2 regions of the Listeria sp. Marseille-Q6474 genome follow, and region 1 is predicted to be linked to the other one. Evidence: riboswitches for the same ligand, from Rfam matches in the RefSeq annotation. Region 1 holds a riboswitch; the other holds the start of a gene.
What was found. Region 1 has a riboswitch for thiamine pyrophosphate ahead of tenA (thiaminase II). Riboswitches for the same ligand answer to the same signal wherever they lie in the genome.

Region 1 (16,309 bases):
TCGATTTCCGCCTTGGTTGTGATTTTTTCTCCCAGAATTTCTTCCGCTTCTGGAATATTCGGCGTAATGATCGTACCAAGTGGCAAAAGCTCATCTTTCAACACTTGTGTCGCCTCGTTTTCAAGCAAAGCAGTGCCACCTTTTGCAATCATCACGGGATCAATGACGATATTTGGGAAGTTGTGCAAACGTATATTCCGCGCCACTTCTCGGATAATTTCTGCATCCGCAAGCATCCCAGTTTTCACGGCGTTCACTTGGAAATCCTCTGCAATCGCGTCGCACTGTTCGCGAATCATTTCTACCGGGATTTTATGCACTGCTTTTACCCCTAACGTATTTTGCGCCGTAATTGCCGTGATGACGGACATTCCAAAGGTCTTGCGCTCTTGAAACGTCTTGATGTCCGCTTGTATCCCCGCGCCGCCCCCTGAATCTGAACCAGCTATCGTTAATACTTGTGGAAAAGTCATTTGTGTTCACCACTTTCTTGGATTTTGGCTTTGGCACGCGTTTTTTCGACTGACCAGCTAGCCAGTTCATCTAAAAATAGTGGTCGAAATGAGCCTGGAAGTTTTCTTTCTAACTCGATTTCCGCGTACTCAGAAGCCACCGCATAACTCGCGCACGCTTCGACACTAGCTCGAAAAACGTCTTCCTGAACGGCGATAAAACTACCGCAAACCGCACTCAGCAAACAACCAGAACCAGTAATTCTTGGAAGCAGCGCGCTACCATTAGCCACTTTTGCAAAGCGCGTTCCGTCTGAAATCACATCCACTTCACCGCTAATAATAACAACCGTGTTCCATTCGTTCGCCACTTTTTCAGCAATAGTCAGCACATCCGCCGAACCAACGCCCGCATCCACGCCTTTTGCTTCCCAAGCTTCCCCAGCAATCGCCGCAAGTTCTCCTGCATTTCCGCGAATCGCCGCAAACTGAATTTCTGACAATAACTCCTGCACCACTTTACGACGGTATGAAGTCGCGCCAACACCGACCGGATCAAGCACAACCGGCGTTCCAGCAACATTTGCCGCACGTCCAGCAATTTTCATCGCTGTAACTAGCTCACCGTCTAGCGTTCCGATATTAATCACGAGCACATCTGCCATTTTCGCCAGTTCATCCATTTCCTCTTTCGCAGAAGCCATAATCGGTGAAGCACCAATCGCAAGCAACCCGTTCGCCGAGTCATTCGCAACCACGATATTTGTAATATTATGTACCAACGGGCCTTTTTCCCGCACTTTTTCCAACGTCATAAAATCAAACATAATTCACACTCCCACGCCAATTTTGTTTTTTATAAGCCATATCAAAAAACGCCCATTCCATTTCCACACTGATTTGAAAAGCCTGCTTCATCAGAGCAAGTTCCCGCGCATCCGCCATACTCGCCGCCTGTTCCACCAACCGCTTCTGCTGCAACACCACTTTTTGATAATTTTCATCCACATAACTATCCAACAACTCTTGATAAAATGGCTCCGAACTCCGCGCCGTTTCGTACATCTTCCCCATATCCGCATAAAGCGCATAACACGGCAAAAGCGCCGCAATCGTCACTCCAAAACTGCCAAAATCCGCCATCCGATAAAGATGAGAAGTATAATGATAAGCAGTTGGCGCTGGTTTTCGCTCGGAAAAATCACGCTCCGTTAGCCCAACCCGCGGATAAAACTGTTCGCGCATCAACAATTCCGACTGCTGAAGCCGCACCTGTACTTCCCTCATTTCCGTAGCAAGTTCCGCTGTCCCAGCCTGCTCCACACTTTTCTCAATCACCTTCTCAAAATGCGACAAATAATAATCATCCTGGAGTAGATAATAATAAAACGCCTCCTTCTCAAGCGTCCCATCCGCCAAACTACGAACAAACGGATGCCGCAACGTTTCCTGCCATAAATCCCCTACTTCTTCTTGAAAACCGTGAACAAACACTTAAACTCCTCCTTTTGAACAATAAAAAAAGCGCCCACTGTCCCTTAGCATAAGCAAAGAAACAGCAGCCGCGATAAATTTTCCGGTCACTTTCACATTCACTTCCCTACGCTTGCACTAACAAACAGGTTCAAAGGGTCAGAAAGCATTACCTTCCTATCTCAGCCAGAATCGGCCCCCCCAGTTTTTCTTATTAAGTTGTGTTCATCATAGCATAGAGTTTTACCGCTGTAAATCCCCAAACGAAATAAGCTCAAATCCATGTTCACTAAGCCAATCCCGCACCCGTACGTCACAAATCGTCGCAAGTTCCCGGCACCGCATCAACGTATAGGAAGAATTATCCAGCACAAATTGATCCAAAAAACCGACATCAAAATGCATCTCAGCGATTTCGTTTGGTGCCAATTTTAATAATCCAAAATCATCGTTAAGGAAGTTTTCAACTGAGACACCGCCGTTTGTGTAGGGGAGTGCGCCCGACTCCAACAGTTTAGTAATTGGCAAATAACCTTCCTGATCTGGCCATTTTTTATCGCCACTGTATTTTAAAGTGGTGTGAATCCCGAACTCACGTGCAATATCAAAGAAAGCTTGGTCAACCGTTTCATCACCAATTGAGTGGCAGTCGATATGCTCTGGGTAGTGACCCGTTAGCGCTTTGAACCGTTCCATTTGAGCGATAGTTTCCGTGCGCACATCTTCGTATTGGAATTTCAGTTCTGGGTTAGCCCGGTAATATTTGGAACGATGGAATTCCCCATTTTCGTCGACAAGTGACGGGATTTTCGCCGGGTTCGCGCATGGTTTTCCGAGTAGGAAGTTTGTGTGTTGCCCGATGAATAGGTCTGGGTGGTCTTTTGCGAGAGCTATTGCGTGCTCGGCAGTTTCTAGGTTCGGCATGAGTAAAGTGGATGTTGTAATGCCGGTTTTGTAGCTCTCGATGATGCCGTGGTTGATGGCTTTGGATAGACCGAAATCGTCTGCGTCGATGATTAGTTTTGGCATGGGTGGTCTCCTTTTACTGAAATATTAACTTTTATTATATCTAGATTCCTAAAATAGGCAAAGGAAAATACCGTTAAAAATAAAAAATATGCTAAAATATTGGTTATAAGTCATCTATGTTGGAGGCACTTTATGTCAAAACGAACTAAAATTATTATACTAGCCATTGTCACTGCACTATTTATCCTAGTCGGATTACTTTTTATAAAACATCAAGAGAACCGAGCTTTTTTTAATGACCAAAAAGAAAAAATCACAATATATCTTAAACACAATATTCCAGATTTTAATACAGTTACTTTCACCAATGAAGAATTTAATCCTATTGGCATAAATATTGATGGATACATAAATAATGATAAAAATTTGAGTTTTACTGCGGGTAAAGACGTCAAAATTTTTAGTTGCTCTGAAGAACTTGATAAAATGTTTAAAGAACCTAGAAAAGCTTACGATGAAATTCTATCCGGACTAAAATCTTATGAAGATTAAGTAATCACTCAAAATAAAATATAATTCAAACTAAAAAAGACAAGCTACTATAGAAAATAGCTTGTCTTTTCATATCCAAATTTATAGTCAAAGTTCCTTTTCCAAACATCTAAAAACTAGTTCTAAATTTTTTGCTGGTATCTCCGCAAACGCATCCCCAACCGAAACCTCAAACGCACAAACATCCGCCGACTTCTCCTGCAAATACCCCGAAATCCCAACGCCAGTTTCATCCTGAATCTTCGTCAAAATCGCCCCACTCTCATCAACCGACTTCTCAAAATAAACATGAAACATATTAGAAACCGGCACTTCCGGCACAGTCTTCACGCCTGGACACGAATTAAATCGCTCAGCCAATCCTTTCGCCGCCTCAAAGTATTCCTCCATTTTCCCAATTCGTTTTTCAAAATAGTAATCCGCGGACAAAATATATGGATACAGACTAATCAAATCTCCACCATACCGTCGTTTCCAGATTTTCGCCTCTTGCACAAAATCATCATTCCCAGCCAAAATCGCCCCAGCAATCCCACCAATCCCCTTGTAAAACGACACATACACACTATCAAACAGCGCACAAATTTCTTCCGCAGACTTCTGATAAAACGGCGTAATTTCCCATAACCGCGCCCCATCAAGATGCAACGAAATACCCTGTTCATGGCAATACTCCGAAATCTCCTCAAGCTCTTCAAAAGAAGGCAGCTGTCCACCAATTTCTCGTTGAGGAAGTTCGATAAGCACACTAGAAACTGGCTCGCGAAGACTTTTAATATCGTCAATTGTCAAAAGCCGATTCGCCGTTCCAAGTAATAGTGGCGTGATTTGCTGCAATTCTTTTAGCCCATCTTGCTCGTGAATCTCCAAATGAGAGAGCGGATGATATGCCACGCACCGATTCTCTTTCCGGTCAGCCCAAATCCTTAACGCGATTTGCTGAGCCATCGTCCCACTTGGGAAAAATACCGCAGATTGTTTCCCGAGAATTTTCGCGATTTTTGTTTCAAAATCTTCAATAATTGCGCCGTTTCCGTAAATATCGCTTTCTAGATTATCATCAATATTTTGAAGCGCTTCTGTAAGAACACCAACATTGCGCGGACCGTTTCCGCCTAGTTTATAAGGTGTTTTTTGGTAGCTGGTTTTTAGTGCGGTTGTCATTTTAGTTCACTCCTTTTACGATATAATTGATTGGTTTTATTTCTAGGTTTTCGTTGAATAGATTATCGATAATTTTCAATTGAGGCATTGTATTATAATTATATACCCGATATATCTTATAGCGTTTACCTTTTGTTCTCGCAACATTTAATTCATTATCTGATAAATAAAATGGAGCATCTCTATTTCCAGTTGTTGTTTTAACTTCAATATAAATCTCTATTACTTCATTTGGCGCATCTGGATTTATGTCATAGGAAATAATATCATATCCATGCCCATCACCACTTTCAGCAACATGAGTGATTTTATCTGCATAAGATTTTGTAATAGTATTCTTCATTAACCTATCTCTTTCATAATTAATTACCAAATACTCTCCTTGCAACCCTTTTTCCGTATTTCTAATAGCTTCTTTCGCATAATCTCTTTTAGTGATGTAAGGTGCTTTTTCTTCCTTAACTACCGAATTTCTTGAATGCGTTTCTTCTTTACCTAAAACTAATTTGCGCTTTTTTTCTATTTCAACGATTTTCTCTGATTTTGTTTTTTCGCTTAATTCGCTGTAAATTCCGTTATTTAGAATGAAATCGATTGTAGCTTTAATTTGATCTTCTGAATTTGGAACCAGATGTGTTTTTAATTCCTTAAAAACCATAAGCATATGTACTAAGTCTTGTATCAAATTATCATTCTCAGACTCTTTCAACTGAGCAATATCATAATATTTACTATAAATATTTCCATCCTCATATCCGTTCATCAATCTATTCTTTCTCTCTATTTTCCTCTCCAATATTATTTGCTCAGTAGTAAAATCATTTGTATTAATTAATAAGGATAAGTTCTCACGCCAAAAATCACCTACCCTTTTTAACGCTAAATTTGCATTGCTATAATTTTTATCTACATATGTATATCCTTGATTCAATGATAAATATACGCCTTGATAATCATTTGTAAATAAATAGACTAAATTAAATCCCCTCTGTACACTTGTGCTAACATCTTTATCATGTACTGCAATCCATGGAATAGTAGCCCATTGTCCTTTTCCTACAGATGCTGAAATTTTATATTCATCACCTAAAACCGAAGCTGGTAATGCCACTTTTACTTCTTCTTTAAACTTTTTTGCCACTTTATTTTTTTTAAATGAATAATTAGATTTCTGCTGCCCGTAGTTCTCCTGCATGTACTTTAATAATGCCACTAAGTTCATCACAAACATCCTTTTTATATAATGTATTTTCATCTTCTCATACATATTATACCTAAGAATGTAAGTTTGTTGTGAATTTAACTATAAAAGCAACTTTTTAACAAAAAAACTATTCTCCTGAGGAACCCTCAAAAGAATAGTTTCATAGATAAAATTTAAAATTAGGAGTTAAATTCTCTTCTTTTTAATAATTCAGCTATATTTAATTAACTAGTATTACTCAAGTGATTTAAAATAAGTCTAAAAGGTTTATTTCTAAAACTTCTTCTATCTCTTTCTCCATTTCCTTTATTATATGCTTCTGATCAATAGATTCAAGAATAGTGAATCCTCTTTCTATATAATCCCTCGATCTACAATTATTATTATCTGCAATTCCAGCCCTTATATAAGAAATAGCCAGTAAATCATACAACTTAAGTTTTTTACATATTTCGATACTCCTCTTGCAATACATTTTCAATTCTTCATCAAGAGCTTTATACAATAATTTCATTTGAACAAAATTCAGCATAAACGAAACCTTCAAGCGCGCTAAATCACAGTATTCTTCATAATTCTTTAACCTATCTAAAGCCATATTAACAATATAAGAAGCCGTATCTATAGGTAATAAATAGAAAATATTATTTAACATTCTCAATTCTAATAAGTACCATGTGTCTTGTTTAGAAAGTCTATTCCAAATATTTAAAGCAATTGGTCTTGCATTCTCAACATCATTCTCCTGAAGAAATAAAATCGCATTACAAATATTCATAATATCTGTCACAACAATATCTTGAATATTTTCTTGATAATTGTACTCTTTACATAGACAAACTGAATTAATTAATTTTTCAGATTCTACAGAAAAGGACAAATGAGAAAACAGAAATAGTATTCTGCTTTTTGAGGTGTTTTGATAATCATTCGCTATATATTCAAATTCCCCCATATCCATTTCAAGTTGTTTCAAAATAATACTAAATTTTGAGAAAGTTGGATTTATAGAAGAGCTCTCAATTTTAGCAAGAAAAGAACGTGACATGAAATCTTGTACTACATATTTTTGCGTATACCCTTTTCCTTGTCTAATCAGCTTTAAAGTAGGTCCTAAAGAAGTATAAATCCTTTCCAAATAATCTCCTCCGATGTTATTATAGTAAACATTTTGATAATTCTAATTATAACTCTGATAAATTATAAGTGCAATATAAAACAAAAAAGAAAGGTTGATAACATGACAGCTTTAATTTTTTGGATTCTAGGTGGATAAGCTAGTTTATTATCAGTGATACTGATTAATAATAAATTTTAATAAAGGAGGTATACGATAATGAAGATTAAAAAAATTAAAAAAGTAGTTACAAAAAAAATGAATCGCGCATCTGATCATTAAAATTTTTAAGGTATGGCAATGCCATACCTTTTTTAAAGGAGAATTACTTATGAAAAAACCAAGTATAAAAGAAATGCTGATCCCCTTTATAAATGAACAACGAACTGGAATACGATTCGGCGGACATCAAATGAATATAGCCAGGGATATAGAAGTGGATAATGTGGAATTATTCTATGAATTTATTAAATTATTAAATGGTAAAAACTCTTTAAAACGAATATCTGAATTGATAAAACTACCCGAAGACGTAGTGACTGATATTTGCGCCGATCTACAGGAAGCTGGCGTATTATATGAAAATAATGTTAAAGAATTTGAATTTACTGAAGAGGAGATTAATTACTATAATAGAAATATTAATTTCTTCGCTTGGATAGATACATTAGGATTATACTATAATTATTGGGAAGTACAGTTCAAATTAAAACAAGCTAAGGTTTTATTACTTGGTGCGGGTGGTACAGGTAGCCATTGCGCTGAAAGCCTGGCGAGAATGGGTATAGGCAACATTACTTTAGTTGATTTCGATAAAATTGAACTATCTAATCTAAATAGACAAAACTTCACAAAAAATGATATTAATAAGGAAAAAGCTATTGTTTTAAACTCTTACTTGAACAATATTAATCCGTTCATCAATATAAAAAGTATTCATAAAGAAATAGTAAATCAAAATGATTTAGATATGCTTGTAGGTGATAATGATATTATTATTTCTTGTATAGATAAACCTAAAAATATCCATGATTTACTAGATATTACTTCAAAAAAACATGACAAACCTTGGATTCTCGGAGGCTATGCTAGTACTATTATGAACCATGCTCTTTTTAAAGCCCCTGACGAAGGACTATCGTCACTCATTAATAAAGATATCGCAGAGAGTTACGATGCTAAAATGATTTCTTTAAATGATGAGTGGTCCTGGGAAAATGCCATTATTTCTCCTATAGCAAACATATCAGGAAACATTTCTGCATTATATGCTCTTTATTATTTAACAGATCTAGTACAAATTCAATCTGGAAAAATTCAGCATATAGATTTTTTCAATATCCAAAAACTAGAAGATTTTTCTTACATGACGGGAGAATAATTATATGTTAAAAAGTATTCTAATATCTGCTCAAAGAAATTTAGAACTCAAAATTGAATGGTATCATTTATTAGAACATTGTTTAGTAGAACAAATACAACTTCTAATTGATAGTTCTGAATTATATGACATGGGTATAGTTCTTGAAGCTGAGACCTTTGTTGATGGTTTTTACATCGAAGTAATATTTAGTGATATTTGTGACTATGATTCTTTAATGAAAATAATTATAAAAGCAACTAAAAATATATCTGAAAACAAGTTAACAATACATAACTTTGATGTTCTTAATGATGAGGTAAAGCATTTTGATTTAACTGATGAAGAAAAGATCCTTTATAGTTCAATAACACCCATTACAGGACAAAGTATTGAAGAATTATATTGCAAGATAAATAAGTCTGACTTATTATGCATTGAGAAATTCTTTCATGGAATTGATTATAGATTTATTTATACAGACTTTGATAACATTGAAGTTATTAAAGATTTGGAAATAAATACTATCACTGAAATTAATAAAAATTTTGAGGTATACAAAGAAGAGCCTTACTTAAATGGCTTTATTAAAAGTGAAATTACTACTACTAAAGACTTTATACTCTTATCATTACTCTCTTTTATAGTCGGAAAAAGTAATAATAGCATTCTGGACAAACAATATTTAAATAAATACAACTACTATTTAGGCTACACCCATGATATAAAAATCTATGGAATTTTTATAATACTATTTGTTGCAGAATATCAGAACCATTCAGTATTTATAGACAAAAAATCTATATTAGAATTTGTTGAAAAATGTAATTTCAAAATGTACAAAAATGCATTTTCAACTTATTTTCATCTCACTGAAACTCCTAGAAGTGTAGCAAAATCACTAAGTAAAAACATAAACAAACTACCTCCTATTTCTTACAAACAATTAATTCAACAAATTCAAAATTTAAGAAAAAAAGACTTATTAAATTTAATTAGACATTTCTAAAAGGGACTGAACATATGTTAAAAAATGAAAACTTTAGATATTTATGGCTAGGCCGTTTAATCAGCAACGCCGGAGATAGCATGTATTACATTGTATTATCTTGGTATATTTTAACACTCACTAACGATTCATTTTGGGTAGGGATAGTTAATTTTGCTATCTTCGTACCGAATATTTTTGCTTTTTTGTTTGGCCATTGGATTGATACACATTCAAAAAAAAGCGCATTAATTTTGTGTGAATTTGGGCAGTTATCTGCGATTGCACTCATGGTTCTTAGCATTTTTTCTGATTTTCAAAGTCCTATGTTACTGTGTATCTTAGCATTTGTAGCTTCCATTTTCGGCATGAACACTTATACCATACAAGATGCAATGACTCCATACATTGTAAAAAAGGAACAACTAGCAAATGCTCAATCATATATGTCTGTCGCTTATAATGGTACCGAATATTTATTTAACGCCTTAACAGGATTCTTAATCAATATTTTTTCAACAATTACCCTTTTAATTGCTAATATAATTACATTCTTATTCGCAATCTTTTCTTTTTCAAAAATAAAAGAGCCTACAGATGTAAATAATAACGAACAAGAATCTTTCTTAAAAAACGTGTTTACAGGATTCGTTGAACTATTTCAAAATAAAACAATTTTATTTATCGCTATCGGTGGAGGCATGGCAAATTTTATGTTCGGTGGATTGAATGTGTACCAAGTATTAATTGCAAAAGAGCAAGGAAGCGCTATCGTGCTTGGTCTATTGACATCAACTATGGCCATCGGAACGTTGATTGGCTCAACTCTACTAGCCACCTTATTACTAAAATTCATGAAAATCGGAAAAGTACTAACTTTATGCACGCTCTTGTTCGGCTTAACAATGCTAATAAGCTCTTGTTTTGTAAACTCATCTCTTATTATTTTTATCTGGGGGGTTGCAAGTACCTTTTTAGGGGCCACTCATGTTGTGCAAAAACCTTTCTTTCAAGTATTAATTCAAAAAGAACGTTTAGGCAAGGTTTTTAGTGCACTCTATAGCCTAAGTGCAGCCACATTGCCTATTGGAGCATTGTTATTTGGCTATTTTAGTAGTCACAGTTTAAATAGTTCTACCTTTCTTCTTATTTTTGGAGGAACCTATTTACTTATTAGTTTTATTTATTTCTTAAACAAACACATCTTCAAATTTACTATATCAGACAATATATAAAACTAAGCATCATTGAAAAAGCCCCTTCATCAACTTCATACAAAATGAAATCAATGGAGGTGCTTTTTATTTATGAATTATAATCCTAGGAATACTTCGACATGCTTCCACTTCTCACTCATTATGGTTTAATTTTTCTTATACGTTTCCTGAATCAAAATATTCTCTTTATCATCCACTTTTTTCAAAACTAAATTCTTACTATCCAGTTCCAAAGAAATCACATAATCTTTTTGTTCTTTGGTATCCATATGATATTCATCGTCTTTTTGCTCACTTTTCGTTATCTTGATATCATCCTGCGCCTCAAGCTTTTTAAGGACTTCTTGTACATAAGCTTTTTCACTTTCTGTTTCATAACCATACACTTTTTTACTAATTACCAGGCCATCACATTGATACTTATCGCCATCTTTTTGTTTTAATTTATAAGAATTTATTATGGCAACTTCATCATCTATAAATAATTCTTTTACATTCCCATCTGCATCTATATCCAAATCAACGCTCATTTTACTTGCCAAACCCGTATCCTTCATATCCGACCCATCACTAGCACCTACACTAACTGATTCCAACTTCCATTTCCCAGTAAATTTACTACTAATAACTTCTTTATCATCAATAATTTTTTTGTTCTCAACAGGTTCTTTCCCACAACCTACCAATAAAAATAATGCACTTACTAAAATAATACCTATCCACTTTTTGCTCATCTTGTTGCTCTCCTTTTTTTAAATTTTTTCTTATTAAGATTCTTCAATATGATTTGTACAATTATTCTATAGCTCCTGAGTATTTTCAAAATAAACATCATAATAAAAAATCAGCGTCTAAGAACGATACTAATTTATAACAATGCCTATATATTTGGCATTACATAAATCTTTACTTCTAATTTAACTCTCTGTCATTCAAGAAACTTTACTCTAAAATATCTGATTAATATAAGTAAAAAACTAAAAAATATTCCTATCCCCCAAATTATTGCACTTAGTTCCACCCAACCTTTGAGATTTATATTAGCATCGATTAAATTGAACAAACCTACAATAAACATCATGATTATTGGGATTGTTAATAAAGACACTTGTATTGCTTCTAACCAATCCTTAATATTTTTATTTTTGTAGTCGTTGAGAATATAAATTATTAGCCCAAAAACAAATCTATATAAAATAATAATAATAAAGACAAAAGGGGCTATATCAATTAACAATGGAAAAATAATATCTTCCATTATTTTAAAAAAGGGCCCTTTCGACACTTCTTTCTCAATTATATAATAGAAGCTTATAGCCATAAAGCTAACTATTATTATATTCGAGATAAATTGTTTCAAAGTAAAATTATTCTTACGTAAAAACCAATTTACCTCATAAAAAATGAAGTCTATAGTCACCGGAATTTTTGTAACTTGAACAAGTTCTGCTTTTAAAGCCTTCAAAAATTGCTTTCGCCTTTTTCTAGCAACCTTTTTCTTTTTAGCATACTCTTTTAAAATATAATAGGGTATTTCATAACTTATTATAGAATAAGTTAAAAAATCTGTTAACGTAAATAATAGCAGGGCTATTGCTATCATCCAAGAAATTACCGATAATGTTATTTCATTAATGGTCATTGTTTTTTGCACTGTGTAATACGTATTAAAAGACAGTACTACATTTGTTCCTATCATTACTAATAGGTTAATACTTTTTTTCCTAAATTTCCTTGTTTTTTCTCGTTGTGGAAAATGAACATAAATAGCATATAAAGTTGTTATTAGTAAAACTAAAGTTGTCCCTTCTATTATTGCTGGATTAGTAATAGACAAACTAAAAAAAGCTTTTTTTGTTAACCAATGTACAAAAAATCCCCATATAAATGTTAGTACTACATTGATAAGCAAGTTTGCCAAATTTTCTTTCTCAAATTTTTGCCATCTGTAGTTTAAATGTAGAAAGTAACAGCTCAATATTTTCAACAAATTATAAGTTTCCTTTCTCCTAATTACAAAGAAAATACTACAAAAGGAACACATAAAGAGTAATAAATAATAAATAAACTTAATGTTTATTCCAAATAGCATATAGAAGAAAACAAATATTATCATTAAAAAAATGCTACAAATTACTAATGCTGCTATATTTTTAATCAAACTTTTTCCTCGTTTACCTAGTTGAAGAAAATCTATGGCATTTTCAACATAAATTAAAGGTCCTACAAAAATATTAATAAAAGAAATTACCCTATTTGATATTTTCATGTTGTTCTCCTATATTATGATTTTAAAAATATAATGAATACTGCTTTACTGATGTTTAATAAGTTTATTTTTCTTAGACCAGAAACAAAATAATTAGCTGATACCAAAGATATCATTATCTATATGCACTCTCAAAATGTCCATTTAATCTTCCGCATCAGCCTCCCCTTCACTCAAAATCACGTATTCCCTATTTCCTGTTTAGCAGCTTGCATTATTTCCAACCTATTTTGCACAACAAGTAATGAAGGATTCTTTCTCCAAATCTCTGCATCTCCAATAACATATAATCGATACTTAGCTCTTGTAACAGCAACATTCACAATATTTTCATTCACCCAATTTACTGCTCCAGATGCACTAGCATCGCAACCTAATAATAAGACCACTTCTCTTGCTTCTTTTCCTTGAAATTTATGGACGGTTCCACAATGAGTATCAAGCCACGCATCCAATAATGATTTGTCATAACGTTTTAGCGTAGAAGATTTTTTAGCTTCTTGTACAAATCCTCTTATTACTGATGTGAAAGGAGAAATAATGTAAATATCAGCTTTACCTTTCTGTTTTTCAAATGCTCGTTCAACAACTGTTACAGCTTTTCTTGCTTGATCAGGAACATGATGATTTTTATTGCCAATTTCACTACCATCAACAGAAATCCAAACCGACTTTTGAAAGACTAAACTTTTTTCAACTGCTTCTTTAGGGACAGCGGTTTGATAAAGCATCGTGTTGTCATAAGACAATTCATTCGAGATAGCAAACATTGGATTTAAACACCTCCGATGAATAACTAATGGGCAACCCACCCACTGTTTTTCACTTCGATCATTTGAAGAAAGAAAGCTCCCAATATAATTTAAACTGTCGGCAAAACTTTGAACGGAAATCATCTTTCCCTTATACCATGAAAACTCTTCTCTAGCGAATAGCTCCATTAAAAGACTCACATCATCTGTCACCACTGGTTCTACTTGCTTAGGATCACCAACAACAATAGCTTTCTTAAACCGCCAAAGTGCGCCAACTGCCATTTGAGGAGTAGCCTGTCCAGCCTCATCAATAATTAATTGACCTAAACTTTCCGGCTCATCTATATCAACCAAAAATCTACTAACAGAAGCAAATGTAGTTGAAATAACCGGTGTCAGAAGAAAAATTGTATTTAGTAGTGCTTTAAAACAATGCCTCCTGTCATTATCTGTAAAACGACAAAACTCATTGTCTCTATTCTTCTTAAATTTCCACAAGTAACCCAAATTAACTAGATTCGACTTCACTTTTTTTGAAGTTAAAATAAAATACTTATTCACCTGTAAAGCTAAATAGAATAATTTCTCTCTTTCTCGGTCATATTCTTTTGTCACCCATGGATTTGCGAGTTGCGCTTCTAATTGAGTTTCCGTATTTTTATCATGTAGTTTAGCAAAAAATGCTTCCCCAAGAGCTATCGTCCCACTTTGCTCTAAAACTTTTATCTCTTTTTGACTCTCTAATTCTGCATTCTTTGCGTCTTCTCTTAGTTCTCTCAATTTTATCCTATTTGTTTGAATTTCCTTTTCATATAGAAAGATTTCATGATGTGCATTTTTGAATTTATTTTCCAACCTATCTTTATAATTTTTTTGTTCGTAAAGTATGTTTTTTTGCTTAGAAATTACTTCTTGTTGTTTTTGCTCAACCAAAATCGCTAACTTTTCATCCTTTTGTAAAGATAACAGTCCACTCTTTAGTTCTTCTAAACTTAGTAAACGTTGTGTTTTAAAAAAACGCTTTAATACTATCTCATGGATCTTTCTCTGGTCTTCTAATTCCATTATTTTTTTCGCTATTTCTGTAATTTGTTCTCTTAGAATACTAGTTTTCTTTTTTAAAAGAAGAAGCTTATTCTCTTCTACCTCAAGCTGAAAATAAGTTTGTTTTATTGTTGGAGAATATTGATTCAATTCATTCTCATATCTCATCTTCTCTTTATTAAAGTAATCAATTTGGTTCAAAAACTTTTTACTTTCAGTATAAATATGTTGAATTTTACGATCAATTGCTTCTAATTTAAACCTCTTTTTTTCATTGATTCTTGTACTTTCATGTAAAAATCGTTGAAAATTAACAACGTTTTGATATTGGTTTTTAAATTCCTTCTTACATTTTTCAAACTCTTTATAATTCACTTCTTCAACCTTAGTTATACTCTGAATTATAGGCTCAATAACCTGATAATAATAATTTGATAAATTTGCTCGTTTTCCTAAAGGAGCAGATATCAATCCCCACTCATCCAGTAATTCTTTGTTTCCGATGTTGTCATAATTATGTTTTAATAGATGAGCAAGTACGGTAAAATAGACATCGTTTCTTTCTAAAAGCCTTTTTTTTATTTTGTTCATATCATCACATGTTTTAACATAGAAAGAAAGTTTTGTTTGCTGTTTTCGTTGATCAAATAATTGTTTAATTTCTGCAGTTTCTTGAGAATTAATTCCACCCATTAGACCTTCATAATCTGGTAATTCCCTGGTAATATTTTCAACTGCAGCATTGTTAGATGATGCAACTAACATACTAAAATCATTAATACTGCTATCTTTAAAATCATAAAAACGTCTATTATAATTATCGTAGCCCCTGTCTTTCTTTCCACCATCTTTAAAGGCCTTTGTATCAAATGCATCGTCAGCGTATTTATATTCTGCTAAAAAGACCGCTCTTTCTACTACATTATGTGCAATCAATTCCTTAAGTAAAGTTGTCTTACCTGTTCCTGGAGGGCCATTTACGGAAAAGACTTTTTCTTCATTTTGTAAATACGCATTAATTGCTACTTGTTGCATTAACACTGGCGAATACTTAGATGGCCATTTTCCTTTCGGTCCATTCAAAGGGTCTAGAATTTCTTTTAATAAATCATCATTTTGTCTAATATCTTTACGTTGCTTTTCAAGCTTGGTTTGATTGCTTTCCTCATGAAGTGAGGTCACATAATTAACGAAGTCATAATTACCTTCTTCTGTGTTTAAATTATTTAATACTAACTCAAAATCATTTTGAAAAAAGCTCGTCATTAATTCACTATGATCTTCCAAAATATCATTATGTTTATCATATTCCGCTTGATCTTTAAAGCGAGTATAGATCATTTTATTATAGTAGTTTTCATAATTTTCGCTTGAAGTAGAAACATACTTCTTTATAAATACATTTACAATATAATAAAATATTTCTTTTAACTTATCGGCAGTGACCTCATTATCTTCTTCATCCTCAGGAAAAAATTTTGCTTCAATGATAGCCATCGTTCTATAGTATTCTTCTAACCTCAGCTTTGTTTTAAGTTTATCAGGATAGTGACAACAAATCGTCATTCCCCACAATAGTGGCGATAAACGCAGTGACTCTTTAATGTACAGTCCCTCTGAATTAACTTTTAATGCAAACATAGCAATATTTTCCGCATTATTTTCAACTGTCTCTCTATCTTTGAATTCTTGATAAAGTGTATCAATAATAATTTTCCTTTGCATCCGACCAACTACAATATGAA
Region 2 (16,309 bases), 1.1 Mb from region 1:
CCTATTGCCGTAAAAATGCCGAAAAACCGTTTCTTAAAAAATTGATAATCTGCTATTGTGCCGAGGATTGGTGCGAGTAATGAAATTAACAAAGTTCCAATGGAGTTCGCATAACCCCAGTAAGCAGTTGACGTTGTATCAGCAATTCCTGCATTTGCTGCCACCCCTTTAAAATAAATCGGTAAAATGGCAGTTGTAATCATAATAGAATAGGCAGAATTCGCCCAATCTTGAAAAATCCAGCTTTTTTCTTCTTTTGTATATGCCAAAAGTATTTCCCCTCTTTTCTATTCGAATAGCGCTTCTATTACAGTACCAGCAGTATTTGGAAATTGTAAGCCTAAAATTCGGGCAAAAGTTGGAGCTTCTTCAACTAAATGTGCATTTGCAATTTTTTTGCCTTTTTTTATGCCAGGTCCGTTAAAAATAATCGCTGTTTTATAATCCGTTTTACTTGGAGAATAGCCATGAACTGCTTTGTAATAACCTGGTTTTCCAAGCATCTCCTCAGTCACTTTTTCGTAAAGAGGACCATCTATGTCATCCATAAAGTAGTAACCACTCTTCCCTTCTACCATAAAAGTAGCCTGGCTGTCAGCACCCCGACGTGTTAATTCCTCAGATGACAAAATTTCTTCTATTTCGTGGATGCTTTGCAGTAAAATCTCGATTTCTTGGTTATGTTTTTCATTTTTCGTATAAATATAACAAGAGCCATCACAGCTTTTAGCATATACTTCCCAGCCTGTAATCTTGCCATCTACTACTGTTAGCCAACCTTTTTCAGCAAAAAGAACATTTAAGCGGATTGCGTGCGTTACATCTATTTGATAATGATCACCCAAAATAGCGAAAACTGTATTTTCATAAATACCAGCATCTTTCGTGGCCTGAATAATTTCAGCTAAACGGTTATCATGTCTTTTTAAAGCGGCTTTTGCTTCTATCGAATGAACTCCGTGGGCATGACGCATACTATCCATATCTACTAAATGTGTTAAAAGTAAGGTTGGTTTTTTGGCTTTTATTGTATCTACAACACTCGCTGTCAAAAATATATCAAGCTCTGGCTGATTTATGCCTTTTCGTAAATGTCCAAATTTTCGGTCCATATCGATTAAAAATAATGGTGAACTAGCATGAAGCGACACCATCATTTGCGTTAACCAAAAGCGATTTGGGAAAATTTCCGCAATATTATAATCAATACTACTTTTTGCTGCAACTGGCCATAAAAAAGCTGCGGTTGTCATCCCTTTTTCTTTTGCTAAATCATATAAAGTGGGAACTTGAATCGCTTTTTTATACCAAAACCAGTCTGGTGAATCTTTCTCGGGTTGAATTTTTGTGTTATTTATAATGCCGTGAGTTTTCGGATAATGACCAGTAATAATACTCGTATGTGCTGGATATGTAAGTGATGGATAAATCGTTTCTACTTCTTGAATATGTGTCCCAGTTTGGATTAATTCTCGTAAAACTGGTAAATCAGACGTGTCCTTTAAATCAAGTGCTCCTAGCGCATCTAATGAAATCACAAAAAGATGTTGTTTCATTATGCTTTCCCCCCTTAAAAAACAGGGGTTTTCCAGCTAATCTGGAAGAACCCCCGTGTGCATTACGTATGACTGATTGTATCTTTTGGTTGGTTAACTTCTTCTTGATTCGTGACGCCTAGAACATCCAAGAAGAACATTACAACTGGAATACCAACGATTAATCCCCAAATTCCAAAGAAATGCTCCCCGAAAATAAGAATAATGAAAGTATAAAAAACTGGTAAATTTGTTTTTGCTGACATAAGTTTTGGATTAAGTACATAAGATTCAAGTGCATGGATAATGATGACAACTACTAAAATATAGAAAATGTATTCTACGCCACCGATTGAATAACCAATGATAGTCAGCGGGATAAGAGAAATAATAACCCCGGCTACTGGAATTAATCCAAGTAAGAACACCATTATCGATAAAGTCATCAATTGCGGGAAGCCTAAAATCCAGAGCGCTATCGTCGTAAGTACAGCATTAACAAGAGCGATGATAAACTGTGCTTCGATTACTTTCCCAAAAGTAGCCACAAACTTTGAACCAAAGAATTTTACTTCTTCGTATATAAAGCCTATCTTACTAGTGGAAAATTGATTGGTAAACGAAATCAAATGATCTTTTCCTAATGAGAAAAACAAACTTAGCATAAGTGCGATAAATACGTTCATCAACACTGTCCCAACGTTAGTCAAATAAGTTAGAATCATTGAAACGCCTTGTTCTGTGTATTTCATAATATCAAATTGATTTGCTAGACTAACAATGTAGTTAATAAACTCATTATTACTATCTGTTTTTAAGAAGCTATTACCAAATTTCACTAATTGATTTATTTGATCCGCTAAAACAGGAATATATTTAACGAAAACGAAGACAATCACGCCTGCAATTAAAACGTAAAGCAACAACACAATAATTTGTCGATAAATTGAAATTCGTCGTAAAATAAAGTTTTCTAGTCGAGTAATAAGGTAAGAAAAAATGAATGTTAATAAAATAATATTCATTTGGCTTCTAAGCAAGTAAAGTACGAAGGCAATTAGCAGAAATACCCCAACGCGTCGTACGCTTCGATTCTGTAAAAATAAACTAAGCTCTTTCAAAAATAAATAACCTCCTACTTAATTTGGCTATTTGTCCTCGCCAATAATTTTAACTTCTGTTTCTAATTCAACATCAAATTTTTCACGTACAGTTTGTTGTACATGAGCAATTAAATTCATATAATCAGTAGCTGTCGCGCCGCCAATATTAACAATAAAACCAGCATGTTTTAGTGAAACTTGTGCGCCGCCAATAATATGACCTTGTAAGCCGCTATCTTGAATTAATTTACCAGCAAAATGGCCTGGTGGACGTTTGAATACACTCCCACAAGATGGATATTCTAAAGGTTGTTTTGCTTCTCTTAGAGCGGTAAGTTCATCCATTTTCGCTTGGATAATGTTCTTGTCTTCTAATTCCAGTGAAAAAGTTGCGTCTAAAACAATATATTTTTTTTCAGCAATCGTACTAAAACGATAAGCTGCTTTTAGCTCAGAACGCTTTAATTTCTTTAATTCGCCGGACTGTGTCAAAACAGTAGCTGCTTCAAGGACATCGCTAATTTCGCCTCCATAAGCGCCTGCATTCATATGTAACGCACCGCCAATCGAACCTGGAATGCCGCACGCAAATTCCAGTCCGCTTAAACTTTCATCTAATGCAAATTTTGCTGTATCAATTAACTTAGCTCCACTCATTGCGATGATTTGTGTGTTTTTTCTTTCAATGGATTGAAGTAAGTCTAAGTGTACGATTACTCCGCGAATACCACCATCTTTAATAATTAAGTTAGAGCCATTTCCAAGAATTGTAAGTGGTAATTTGTTTTGATGACAATAAGTAACGATTTCCTTCGTTTCTTCTATTGTTTTCGGCATAACGAAAACATCTGCATTTCCACCTGTTTTCGTATACGTATATTTAGATAAGGGTTCATTTAATTTAATAGCTATATGAGGAAATTGTGCTTGCAAGTTGTTCATTATTTATTTCAAACCTTTCATTGATGTAATTTTGAAAAATCACTTCCTTTATTTTATCATGGAACCTCACTTTTACAAAGAATTCCATAGTTTTTTTATCAAAATAGGAATAGATAGTAATAATTTAGGGTAATTGGATGATATGTTCTTGAGAATTAAAATCAGAAATGATATGATATAGAACATACATTCGATTAAATTAAGAAAGGGATGAAAAAATGATTCGTTTTGATAATGTATCCAAAAAGTACAGCGATGATAAGACAGCAGTGAATAATGTTACTTTGGACATAAAAGACGGCGAGTTCTTTGTTTTCATCGGACCTAGTGGTTGCGGGAAAACGACAACGTTAAAAATGATTAATCGCTTGATTCCACTTACAACTGGAACCATTTATATTAATGAAAAGCGTATTAGTGATTATGATATTCATGAACTCCGCTGGGATATTGGCTATGTCTTACAGCAAATAGCACTTTTTCCTCACATGACAATTGAAGAAAATATCGCTATTGTTCCAGAGTTAAAGAAATGGAGCAAAGAAAAAATCCATGATCGAATTACCGAATTGCTCGATAGCGTTGGTTTAGATGCGGAAAGTTATCGCCATCGTAAGCCAGCTGAATTATCTGGCGGAGAGCAGCAGCGTGTTGGTGTTGTTCGCGCACTTGCGGCCGATCCAGGAATTATTTTAATGGATGAGCCTTTTAGCGCGCTTGATCCTATTTCACGCCAACGTTTACAACAAGACATTTCCACACTTCAAAAGAAAATCAAGAAAACAATCGTATTTGTTACCCATGATATGCAAGAGGCTCTAGCACTGGGAGACCGTATTTGTGTCATGCAAGATGGCGAAATTGTCCAAGTCGCTACTCCACAAGAAATTGTAAAAAATCCTGAAAATGATTTTGTTAAAGATTTCTTAGCTTCTGGTCACGCGTTCAATACACCGATTTTAGAATCGAGTTTTACAGTAAATGATTTAATAGAGGCTGATTTGTTTTACGCCTATCAAGCTAGTGACGGGACGATGGGAATTTCCTCGAACGAACCAGTTGAAAATCTAGTTCGCCGCATTGCCGAAGAACAATCGGTTCCAGTTAAAGATGAAACCGGTCAGTTTATCGGTACGATTACTAATAAACATGTGATGCAATTTTTAGCGCGTCATCTTGAAAGTTCGGGTGAGCTTGTATGAATACATTACTAGATACATTTGCTGTCCGTAAAGATGAGCTATTCACGGCCTTAGTACAACACATTCAGATTTCGTTCGTATCCCTTTTTATTGCTGTACTCATTGCTTTGCCTCTAGGTATCTACTTAACTAGACATAAACGACTTGCTGAACCAATTATTCAAGTAGCTGCTATTTTTCAAACAATCCCCTCTCTTGCTTTACTTGGATTATTAATTCCACTTGTCGGTATTGGGATAGTTCCAGCAATTATTGCGCTTGTAATCTACGCCCTGTTGCCTATTTTACGGAATACATATACTGGGATAAAAGAAGTTGACCCAGCTCTTGTCGAAGCTTCACGCGCAATGGGAATGAACAAATGGAAAAGATTATACAAAGTACAGCTACCTCTTGCAATGCCTGTAATTATGGCTGGTATACGTACGGCTATGGTATTAATTATCGGTACGGCAACCCTCGCTGCATTAATTGGCGCTGGTGGTCTTGGGGACTTGATTTTACTGGGGATTGATCGCAATGATAATAGTTTAATCCTGCTTGGTGCAATTCCAGCAGCATTACTCGCAATCTTGTTTGATTTCTTACTGCGATTCCTTGAAAAAGCATCCTTTAAAAGTACGATTATTACGATTTCAGCAGGAATTTTACTCACTGCCGCAATCATCGTCGTTCCTTATTTTGCTTCCGATAAAAAAGAAATTACGATTGCCGGGAAATTAGGCGCAGAACCAGAAATTTTGATTAATATGTACAAATTAGTTATTGAAGATGAGACGGATTTAAAAGTTAATGTGAAACCTAATATGGGTAAAACAAGCTTTGTCTTTAATGCTTTAAAATCAGGTGATATAGATATTTATCCTGAATTTACTGGTACCGTATTAGAAACTTTCTTAAAAGAAAACGCAAAAACGCATGATCCAGAAAAAGTTTACACGCAAGCACGTGATGGTTTAGCAAAAGATTTTGATATGACATACTTAAAACCAATGGAATACAATAACACTTATGCGCTTGCTGTTTCACCTGAATTTGCTAAAGAAAACAAATTAGAGAAAATATCTGATTTAAATCCAGTAGCTGATCAGGTTAAAGCAGGATTTACACTAGAGTTTAAAGATCGTTCGGACGGATATAAAGGCATTCAAGATAAATACGGACTTACCTTCCAGAACTTGAAAACAATGGAACCAAAACTTCGCTACAATGCAATTAAATCTGGTGACATTAACTTATTAGATGCTTATTCTACTGATAGTGAACTTGCTCAGTACAAGCTAAAAGTGCTAGAAGATGATGAACAACTCTTCCCTCCTTATCAAGGGGCACCTCTTATGCTGACGAAAACATTAGATAAATATCCAGAACTGAAAAAACCATTAAACAAACTTGCAGGGAAAATTACAGACGATGAAATGCGTAAAATGAACTATGAAGTGAATGTAAATGGTAAATCAGCTTATACAGTAGCTAAAGATTATCTACAAGATCAAGGAATTATTAAATAGAAAAAAGCTAGGTGGTTTTTACGCCACTTAGCTTTTTTGTTATTGTCTGATTAAATTTTTCACTTTATTAATATTGGGTTTATAGAAACGACAATGTGTTTCGAACTCTTTATTAAATTCAGCAGCACGTTGGGTTAAGGACTGCTCATGATCAAGCATTAAGCCTTCTTCAAGAAGAGGTCTAAGCGAAATAATTTGATCAAATACAAGTCCAGCATTCGTATCACTTAGAACAGATACGATTTTTCCTAATGCTTTTTGTTTTTCAGTTGGTAATTCTTTTTGATGGAGATGGAACCATTTTGCTAATTGTTTCCGATTCTTTCGTGTTGCTTCTAAATAGATACTTTGCGCATATGCAGCTTTGGTAAACGCAATGGAAAGATTTTCAGCTGATTCCCAGTCTTCTTCTAAAATTTCACCTTGCATTTTAATTTTTTGGTTGAGCAAAGTAATATCTTCTTGATAAACGTCTAATTTGCGTTGTTGTTGTTTATAAACTTCCATCGCTAAATTAAGTTCATCAATCGTTGGCTGCATTTGTTCACCAAAAATAGTATTATCATTTAGAATTAATTGTGTTTGTTCTATCTTTTCAGCAATAATGCTATCGCGTTCCTTAATTACATGAGCACGTTTACCCAAGTATTCAAAATAGAAATTATACTTTTGAATGCGATTAACTACTGCTTCTGCTTCTTTCATTGTTGCTGGTTCGTCTTTTGAGTTTAGTACAGTGACTCCAGCTACTTTGTTTAATTTTGTATAAATAATGATTGTGAAAACTTCGCCGTCCAGTTTGATTGTGTACGGTAGTTTATGTTGCTGTTCTAAAAGCCTTTTATGTTGTTTTAATAGTTTATCCGTCATCGTTAATCAACACCTTTACTACGCCATTAGTATTATATAATTCAATTATATAGCATAAAGATGAAAATTTCGAGGGAAAGAAATGAGAAAATTATTTTTAATTGTTTACATAATATAATTATCGTAATCTTCTCTTTTTATAATGAAGTTAAAGTGTAAAATAATAAGTAGATATTTAAGACTGCGATAAAAATTGCAACAGACCAAGACACTATTTTTAACCATGGTGAGTTAACGAATTCGCCCATCTTCTGTTTATCACTTGTGAACATAACTAAGGGAATAACAGCGAAAGATAGTTGCATGGAGAGTATTACTTGGCTGAAAATAAGCAACTCATTTATGCCATTTGCTCCATAAAGTGCTGTAATAATAACTGCTGGAACAATTGCTAGTACACGGGTTAATAAGCGGCGTACTACTGGTTTTAGACGGATATTTAAGAAACCTTCCATAACGATTTGACCAGCTAATGTGCCTGTTAATGTCGAATTTTGACCAGAAGCAAGTAAAGCTACTGCAAACACCGTACTGGCGATGCTACTTCCAAGTGTTGGATTAAGTAATTTATAGGCATCTTCAATTCCAGCTACGTTATGTTGTCCAGTAGTATAAAAGGCAGCAGCAGCTAAAATTAAAATAGATGCATTAATTAATAACGCAATAGTTAAAGAGAACGTTGAATCGATAAATGAAAAACGAATCGCTTCTCTCTTCCCTTCTTTTGTTCGCGCGTATTGTCTTGTTTGCACGATCGATGAGTGCAAATATAAATTATGCGGCATAACTGTTGCACCAAGAATCCCAAGTGCGATATAAAGCATAGTTGGGTTCGTAACGATTTCTGATTGCGGGATAAAACCTTTCGCAATAGCTTGCATATCTGGGTGTGACATTACCATTTCAGCTCCAAAACATACAAGAATCGTCACCATTAAGGTAATAACAATAACTTCTATATAGCGGAAACCTTTATGTTGTAAAAATAATACAAGAAAAATATCTAATGCTGTTATACAAACGCCCCAAATCAAAGGAATGCCAAAGAGTAAATTAAGCGCAATCGCACTACCGATAACTTCAGCAATATCAGTTGCAATAATGGCTAATTCAGCTAAAATCCATAGGACAAAGCCAAATGGTTTGGAAAAATGATCGCTTGATGCTTGAGCTAAATCGCGCCCAGTCACGATACCTAATTTTGACGCAAGTGATTGTAGTAAAACGGCTAAAATATTAGAAATTAAAATAACTGATAATAAAGTGTAACCAAATTCCGAACCCCCGGCAATGGATGTCGCCCAGTTTCCAGGATCAACATAGCCAACTGCAATAAGGGCACCTGGTCCCATAAATGCAAATAATTTCCGGAAGAACTTTGCGTTTTTGGGAATTGCTACTGAATTATTTACTTCGCTTAAGCTGGGAGCATTCTGTGCTTTTCTCCAGCTTTGTTTTGTGCGTTCTGTTTTTTCCTTTTTCATGCTCCCTGACCTTCTTTCGTTTATGATAAAAAGTTTACTACGGGAAACATTCTTTGTCAAACGAAAAACACAACCTTTTTATGAAGCTGGTAGGTTGTGTTTTCGATTGTTTTTATAAGACTTCGGTTAATGTTTTTCTTTTGTTTTTAACTGGGTTTAAAGTACGTTCGACCCATCCTAGAAGTACATCGGCTAATATTGCCATGACTGCTGTTGGGATGGCTCCAGCTAAAATAATTGCGGTTCCGTTAGTTGCGTTGGTTCCGCGGACTATAATATCACCGAGGCCGCCTGCTCCAACGAATGTCCCGATGGCTGCAACACCTATTGCAATTACTAGCGCATTTCGAATGCCTGCCATAATGACCGATAAAGCAAGTGGCATTTCGATTAAACGAAGCACTTGCCATTTCGTCATGCCCATCGCTTTACCCGATTCAAGAAGTGCCCCATCAACGTTTCTAATGCCCGTATAGGTGTTTTTTAGAATTGGGAGTAAAGAATATAGGAACAAGGATAAAACGACTGTATTCGTTCCTAAACCCATAATTAGCATAAGTACAGCTAACATTGCGAGTGCTGGGATAGTTTGAATGATATTGGCAATTTGGATAACCCATCCAGCTAAGCGTTTCTTCCTAGCAATATATACTCCGAGTGGTATCGCTATGATTGCGGCGAAGATAACTCCGTACGCACTCATTAAGAAATGCCGCCAGAACTCTTCCATGACATAACTTCCATTTGTTTGGTAATAATCAATTAATTGTTTTAATGTGTCCATCTTTTGGCACCTCCTTAGTTTTTACCTTCAAAGTAATTATTTTTTTGCAAGAATTCTTGCGCTACGATGGATGGTTCTTTTAATTTGCCATCTGCTTCATAATTAAGCTTTTGCATTTCTTCTGTTGAAATTTTACCTTTTAACTTATTGATAGTAGTTTTTAATTCTGGATGTTTCTTTAAAATTTCATCTGTTGCTAGAGCTGAAGCATCGTATGGTGGGAAGAATTTTTTATCATCTTTTAGTAATTTTAAGTTATATGTTGGGATACGGCCATCTGTTGAATAACCAAGCGCCACATCCATTTGATTGTTTTTAAGTGCGGTATAAATTAAGCCGATTTGCATTGGGAAAATTTTCTTGAACTCGATGTCATAAGCTTTTGAAAATGCTTTATAACCATCTCCTTCACGTTCCATCCAAGAATTATCGACCCCAGCAGTAAGCTCATTTTCTACTTTACGCATGTCGCTAACTGTAGTTAAGTTGTATTTTTTAGCAGTATCTTGGCGTACCATGAACACATACGTATTAGCAAAGCCATAAGAATCAAACCATGTTTGGTGGAAACGCTCTTCAAATCCTTTTTTTACTGCTGCTAAAGCTTTTTCAGGGTCTTTAATAGCATCTTCTCCAAGAGGCCCAACTAAGTCTGTTCCGGTATATCTTGTCGCTGTAATATCTACATCACCATTTAACATGGCTTGGTGCTGAACGATAGTTGATCCAAGGTTATTTACAATTTCTACTTTTAGGCCAGTGTCATGTTCGATTAATTCTTTTAAAATATTGGAAACGATTTGTGATTCTGTCGTGGCCATTGCTCCAATGCGTATTGTATCTTTAGAACTGCCTCCAAGTCCTGGTAAAGAGCAGCTAGATAAGAAAAGAGAACTAGTTAGTAGTAATACGCTGAATAGCGCGATAAATTTTTTCTTCATGTTATTCTCCCCCTTCCTGAGCTTCACGGATGGCTTTTGGAGTTAAACGATACTCTAATTTTCCAAGCGCGAATTCTACTACAAGGGCTAAAATAGTTACTGGGATTGCTCCTCCGAGAATTAAATCTGGACGATATAAGTTTAAGCCATTAAAAATAAAGTCTCCAAGTCCACCAGCTCCAATATATGAAGCAAGCGTTGCCCAAGCGATAACGTATACAGCTGATAAACGGATACCAGCCATAATTACTGATATAGAGTTAGGGATTTCGACATTAATGATTAATTGCCAATTCGTCATGCCCATACCACGACCAGATTCGATTAAATTTTTATCGACTCCTCGAACTCCAATAAAAGTATTACGCAGGATTGGTAAAAGTGCGTAAATAAACAGGGCAATAATCGCTGGTAATGTACCGACCCCAAGAAACGGGATAATAAATGCTAAAATAGCGAGTGAAGGAACCGTTTGAAGAACACTAACCACGCCAATAACAAAATTTGCTACTTTTGGTGAACGCGTCAGTAAAATTCCAACAGGAACGGCAACTGCAATCCCTAAAATTACAGCAGATAAGGAGATGAAAAGATGTTGCCATGTTTGAACAAGCAAGTTATGGCCGTTTTCTTGAAAAAAAGTAACAATTGCGTCCATAGCTTATCCCTCCTGCTTCATTTCTGGTTCTGTCGTTTCGGAATCCGCTTGTTCCTCCTGATTTTCTGCCACATCATCTATCGTTCCCCAAATGGAATCATAAACAATATCTACTAAACTGGCACGAGTTACAATCCCAACAAGGCGTTTGTCCTTATCAACTACAGGAATATATTTATAACCACGTTTTAGAATCCGTTGTACAGTATCACGGAGTAAGGTATCTTCATACACGTAAAATACATTTTTCTCGATAATATCCATTACAGAAGTTGCTGTGCGGCGATTTAAATCGATTTGCTCTACATCGATAAATCCTTTTAACACATTACCTTCATCCACTACAAGTAACGTATCTACTCGTTTTTCTTTCATGACAGTAATGGCAGCTTGTAGAGATTTATCTGCTGTAATAGACACTGGATTCGTGTTCATAATTTGTGCTACTTGTGTAACATCAGGTTTTGCCTCAATTAGACGGTCTTTACCAATGAAATCTTCTACAAATGAATTTGCCGGGTTACGTAGAATTTCATCTGGTGTATCAAACTGAACAATTTCGCCAGCTTTCATAATAACGATACGGTCTGCAAGTTTAATCGCTTCATCCATATCATGGGTAACGAAAATAATTGTTTTTCCAAGTTCTTTTTGTAAATTCTTAAATTCTTCTTGTAGAGAATCCCGAGTAATTGGATCCAGTGCTCCGAATGGTTCATCCATTAGAATTAAATTTTGTTCTGCTGCAAGCGCTCGCAAAACACCGATACGTTGTTGTTGTCCACCACTTAATTCATAAGGATAGCGGTCTAAAAACTCTTCTGGCAAATCAACTAATTTAATTAATTCTTTCGCCCGTTCTTGTTTTTTCTCTTCGGACCATTTAAGTAATTTTGGTACAAGGACGATATTCTCTCTAATCGTCATATGTGGCATCAAGCCAATTTGCTGAATAACATAACCAATAGAACGTCTTAGTTTGACGGGATCTTCCGCCATGATGTCTTTATCATTTATAAATATTTTGCCTTCTGTAGGTTCAATAAGCCGGTTAATCATCTTCATTGTTGTCGTTTTCCCACAACCACTTGGACCGATAAAACAAACAAATTCTCCTTTATCGATGTTAAGTGTTAGATCATTAACAGCTTTTTTGCCCCCTTTATAAGTCTTCGTTACGTGTTCGAATTTTAACACGCTTATACACCTCCATTTTTTCTTTACCACTGCCAAAAAAATTGGCAATCGATAAATCTTTTCCCTAACTAGTAATGATTTAAACTTTTTAAATACAAAAAAACAGCTTAAAGACAGTGTGGCATTCAAACGGAAGTTACTAAACAAGATGATTTCGTACTTGTGGCACGTAAAGAACATCGCTGCTAAACTTATAATCGTAAAAATGGACATTGTGACAAGCTGTAATACAGTATTTATTCTATTATAACATACTAAAAAGCCCTATTAGCATTTACTAATAGGGCTTTCCTTTATTTAGGTAAGAATAATTTAGGCGTTGTTTTGAGTAGTATCGAGATAACTATTCCACAAACAACGACGGTTCCGAGGCAGCTAGCTCCGTTCATCACTGCTGAAAATAGTTGTGCTCCCCAACCTTGAAAAGCATAAGCGCCCCAAAATAAAACGCCAGCTACATAATGCCAGAAATATCTAGCCACACCACCAATAATCATGGTTCCCCACGCCCACTCGATGGCTTTTTTTAGTTGGTTAGCAGCTAAATTACTTCGAACTTGTTTACTAAATACTCCGCTGAAAGCAATAAAACTGAAGGCCAGGATATATTCAATAATTGCCTGAGATGGCATTAAAATATAAGCTTTCCCTGTTAAAAAATGTAGTAACCCCCATAAAAGCCCAGCAAATCCAGCCGCCCAAAAACCGCGACGAATTGCAATAACGTACATTGGAATCATTCCTAGTGAAATCGAAAAACTGGAACCAATGTCTAGCGGGATAAAGCTCAGTACCATCGCAACTGCTGCAAAGATAGCACATTCAAGTAAAATGATTAATCGTTTGTTTTGCATAAAAAATAAACTCCCCTCTTCTTTTTGGTCAAAAACGTACCCCAGAAGAAAGCAGTTTCTATTGTTAGAAATGCAATCGCCACAATCCCTACGCTCGTATTAACGAACAGGTTCAAAGGGTCAGAATCCAAAAACACGCGGATTCAATCTCAGCTAAGAAGCCCCCCCTGTGGTAACGTCTATGAAATTATCGTACAACAATCATTATAGCATGAGATGTTTTTTTGTAAAGAATTATTTGTTTTCTTTAATCATTTGCAGAAAATCTTACAGTGTTTTGAGCTTTTTTTGGTAGTTTATCAAAAATTAGCTGATAACTATTTTTAATTAAAGCAAATTCTGTTTCCGCTTCGACATCATATTCTTCATTAATCACAAGTGTAATCCAATGTTTTTTATTTAAGTGATAACCGGGTTTTATACTCATATATTCATCGCGCAATAAATCAATTCTCTCAGGTTGGCACTTAACACTGACATATAAATCCCCGTGATACATATGGATGAGCGCAAATATTTTACCACCAAGTGTTAAAGCGTGCATTTTAGAATCAAACGGAAATGTTTCTATTGCACCTTGTAAACTAAGGCAAAGCGCGACTTTTTCTTGTAAAGTTTGCTGATAATCCATTTAGCTTCCCTCCTTATTTTTACATTATAACATTTATTTATGCGTGTATGCTTTCTTTGCTACACTAACCATGTTAAAATAGTAGTAATTGTGCTTTTTCTGATTTCAAGAAGAAGTAACTTAGTATTGGAGGAAGAAAATGTTAACTGTAAATAATGTTGGCTTACGCTACGGCGATAAAAAGCTATTTGAAGATGTTTCGATTAAATTTTTACCAGGTAACTGTTATGGTCTTATTGGAGCAAACGGTGCTGGTAAATCAACGTTCCTAAAAGTGCTTTCTGGCGAGCTTGATTCTCAAAGTGGTAATGTGCATATTGGTTCAGGTGAGCGTCTCGCTGTCCTTCGCCAAGATCATTTCCAGTATGATGATGAACTTGTTCTTAACACTGTAATAATGGGACATGAACGTCTATACAAAATTATGGACGAAAAAAATGCCATTTACATGAAAGAAGATTTCAGTGATGAAGATGGTATTCGCGCTGCTGAACTTGAAGGCGAATTTGCTGAATTAGATGGTTGGGAAGCAGAATCTGACGCTGCTGTTTTATTAAACGGCTTAGGTATCCCTACTGACTTACACGGCAAACTAATGAAAGATTTAACTGGTGGAGAAAAAGTGAAAGTGCTTCTTGCGCAAGCTTTATTCGGTAAACCAGATATCTTACTTCTGGATGAGCCTACCAACCACCTTGACATCCGTGCGATTCACTGGTTGGAAGAATTTTTAATTAACTTTGATAATACTGTTATCGTAGTATCCCATGACCGTCACTTCTTAAATAAAGTATGTACGCACATTGCGGATCTTGATTTCAGCAAAATTAAATTATATGTCGGAAACTATGATTTCTGGTATGAATCAAGCCAATTAGCACAAACAATGATGGGCGATCGTAATAAGAAAAAAGAAGAAAAAATGAAAGAATTACAAGACTTTATTGCTCGTTTCAGTGCGAATGCATCGAAATCCAAACAAGCAACAAGTCGTAAAAAAATGCTCGAAAAAATCACGCTGGAAGATATTCAACCTTCTAGTCGTCGTTACCCTTTCATTCAGTTCAAACCGGACCGTGAAGTTGGGAACGACCTTCTAACTGTAACAAACTTGTCTAAAACAATTGATGGCGTGAAGATTCTTGATAATCTTTCCTTCTCGATTAACCGTAATGACAAAGTTGCTTTAGTTGGCGATGATGAAGTTGCTAAAACCGTTCTTTTCCAAATCCTTGCTGGTGAAATGGAACCTGATGAAGGTAGCTATAAATGGGGCATCACAACAAGCCAAAGCTATTTCCCGAAAGATAACTCAGAGTTCTTTGAGGAAAACGACATGAGTCTTGTGGAATGGTTACGTCAGTTCTCTCCTGAAGATGATAGTGAAGCATTCTTACGCGGCTTCCTTGGCCGTATGCTATTCAGTGGTGATGAAGTACTGAAAAAAGTACGCGTTTTATCTGGTGGAGAAAAAGTTCGTTGTATGTTATCCAAAATGATGCTTTCAGGTTCAAATGTTCTTTTACTTGATGAACCTACTAACCACTTGGACTTAGAATCAATCACTGCATTAAATAATGGTCTTGAAGCGTTCAAAGGCGCTATGATCTTTGCATCGCATGACCATCAGTTACTACAAACTATCGCAACTCGTATTATTAACTTATCAAAAGATCAATTTTATAATAAAGAAATTTCTTATGATGAATATTTAAAAGAAGTTATGAATGTAGCTGAATAAATAAAAAAACAATATCCCATTTCCGGGATATTGTTTTTTTATTTAAGTTCGATTTTACCTGTTTCTGTTGTAATTGGTGTCGAAGAATCTTTTAAATAGCTTAGGAAACTATAAGAAATCCAAGTAATATAAGAAACTTTATCTAATTTTTCTACTGGAAAAACGATTGTTCCTTTTACTGTTTTACCAGGTTCGATTTCTGTGGTTTCAAAATCAGATAGAACAGCGTCTCCTCCATTTATATCCATTTTATTAGCTTCAAGTTGACCTTGATTCGGATAGGTTTCGAGAGTTTTAGCTGCATTGTTTGTTATTTCTAATTGTAATGTGATACTGCCAGGAACTGACTTGCCTTCTACTGTTGAATAGGTTTCTTTCTTTTCGACCGTGACAGAGGTGATTTTTTTCTTAATATTATCTGCGGAATCTTCATAGTTTATTTGATAGGTTTTTGTTTCTTCTGCAGTAGCTTGGCTTGTACCTTTAGAAGAATAATTGAATACATCATTTTGAACTTGTTGGTAATGTGAAAAACTAACAATGATGCCAATAATAGAACCAACCAATAATAACATTCCAGCGCTTGTTAAAATTGCACCGATTTTTCGCTTGGCTGGGAAAAATAAAACAACAATACCGCTGATAAAAATTAAGAATGCACATATTCCGGCAATAATCCAAATTTCCATCTAATTTGCTCCTTTTATGCGAATTTCTCCCTCACTATAACATATTTAAGCTCTAGTTCAAAGCAGTTAAATCACTTGCCGGTGATGGATATGCAAATATGACAGACTGTAAATCAGCCAAAGTTAAGTTAGCTTTCATTAGGATAGCGATATAATTTACCATATAA

Region 2: it holds a riboswitch for thiamine pyrophosphate, as region 1 does, so the genes downstream of both, thiT (energy-coupled thiamine transporter ThiT) here and tenA (thiaminase II) in region 1, are expected to answer to the same signal.

Annotation. Positions count from the first base shown of each region.
Region 1 covers NZ_CAMPPS010000001.1:1,344,999-1,361,307, forward strand. The annotation lists gene thiD (bifunctional hydroxymethylpyrimidine kinase/phosphomethylpyrimidine kinase) at 1-473, opposite strand, end outside; gene thiM (hydroxyethylthiazole kinase) at 470-1,279, opposite strand; gene tenA (thiaminase II) at 1,272-1,946, opposite strand; TPP riboswitch at 2,033-2,138, opposite strand; gene OC533_RS06835 (ChbG/HpnK family deacetylase) at 2,169-2,954, opposite strand; gene OC533_RS06840 (DUF1433 domain-containing protein) at 3,159-3,446, shown strand; gene OC533_RS06845 (threonine aldolase family protein) at 3,534-4,610, opposite strand; gene OC533_RS06850 (MrcB family domain-containing protein) at 4,612-5,832, opposite strand; gene OC533_RS06855 (helix-turn-helix domain-containing protein) at 6,062-6,952, opposite strand; gene OC533_RS06860 (HesA/MoeB/ThiF family protein) at 7,263-8,312, shown strand; gene OC533_RS06865 (hypothetical protein) at 8,317-9,300, shown strand; gene OC533_RS06870 (MFS transporter) at 9,315-10,514, shown strand; gene OC533_RS06875 (hypothetical protein) at 10,643-11,230, opposite strand; gene OC533_RS06880 (hypothetical protein) at 11,425-12,765, opposite strand; gene OC533_RS06885 (DEAD/DEAH box helicase) at 12,945-16,309, opposite strand, start outside.
Region 2 covers NZ_CAMPPS010000001.1:267,168-283,476, reverse strand. The annotation lists gene OC533_RS01375 (MFS transporter) at 1-269, opposite strand, end outside; gene OC533_RS01370 (alkaline phosphatase family protein) at 288-1,556, opposite strand; gene OC533_RS01365 (AI-2E family transporter) at 1,619-2,656, opposite strand; gene murB (UDP-N-acetylmuramate dehydrogenase) at 2,684-3,580, opposite strand; gene OC533_RS01355 (ABC transporter ATP-binding protein) at 3,799-4,782, shown strand; gene OC533_RS01350 (ABC transporter permease/substrate-binding protein) at 4,779-6,293, shown strand; gene OC533_RS01345 (hypothetical protein) at 6,333-7,163, opposite strand; gene OC533_RS01340 (Nramp family divalent metal transporter) at 7,301-8,647, opposite strand; gene OC533_RS01335 (ABC transporter permease) at 8,760-9,431, opposite strand; gene OC533_RS01330 (osmoprotectant ABC transporter substrate-binding protein) at 9,446-10,372, opposite strand; gene OC533_RS01325 (ABC transporter permease) at 10,374-11,030, opposite strand; gene OC533_RS01320 (betaine/proline/choline family ABC transporter ATP-binding protein) at 11,034-12,227, opposite strand; gene thiT (energy-coupled thiamine transporter ThiT) at 12,521-13,081, opposite strand; TPP riboswitch at 13,149-13,259, opposite strand; gene OC533_RS01310 (MmcQ/YjbR family DNA-binding protein) at 13,329-13,712, opposite strand; gene OC533_RS01305 (ABC-F family ATP-binding cassette domain-containing protein) at 13,852-15,453, shown strand; gene OC533_RS01300 (hypothetical protein) at 15,492-16,142, opposite strand; gene OC533_RS01295 (dihydrolipoyl dehydrogenase family protein) at 16,195-16,309, opposite strand, start outside.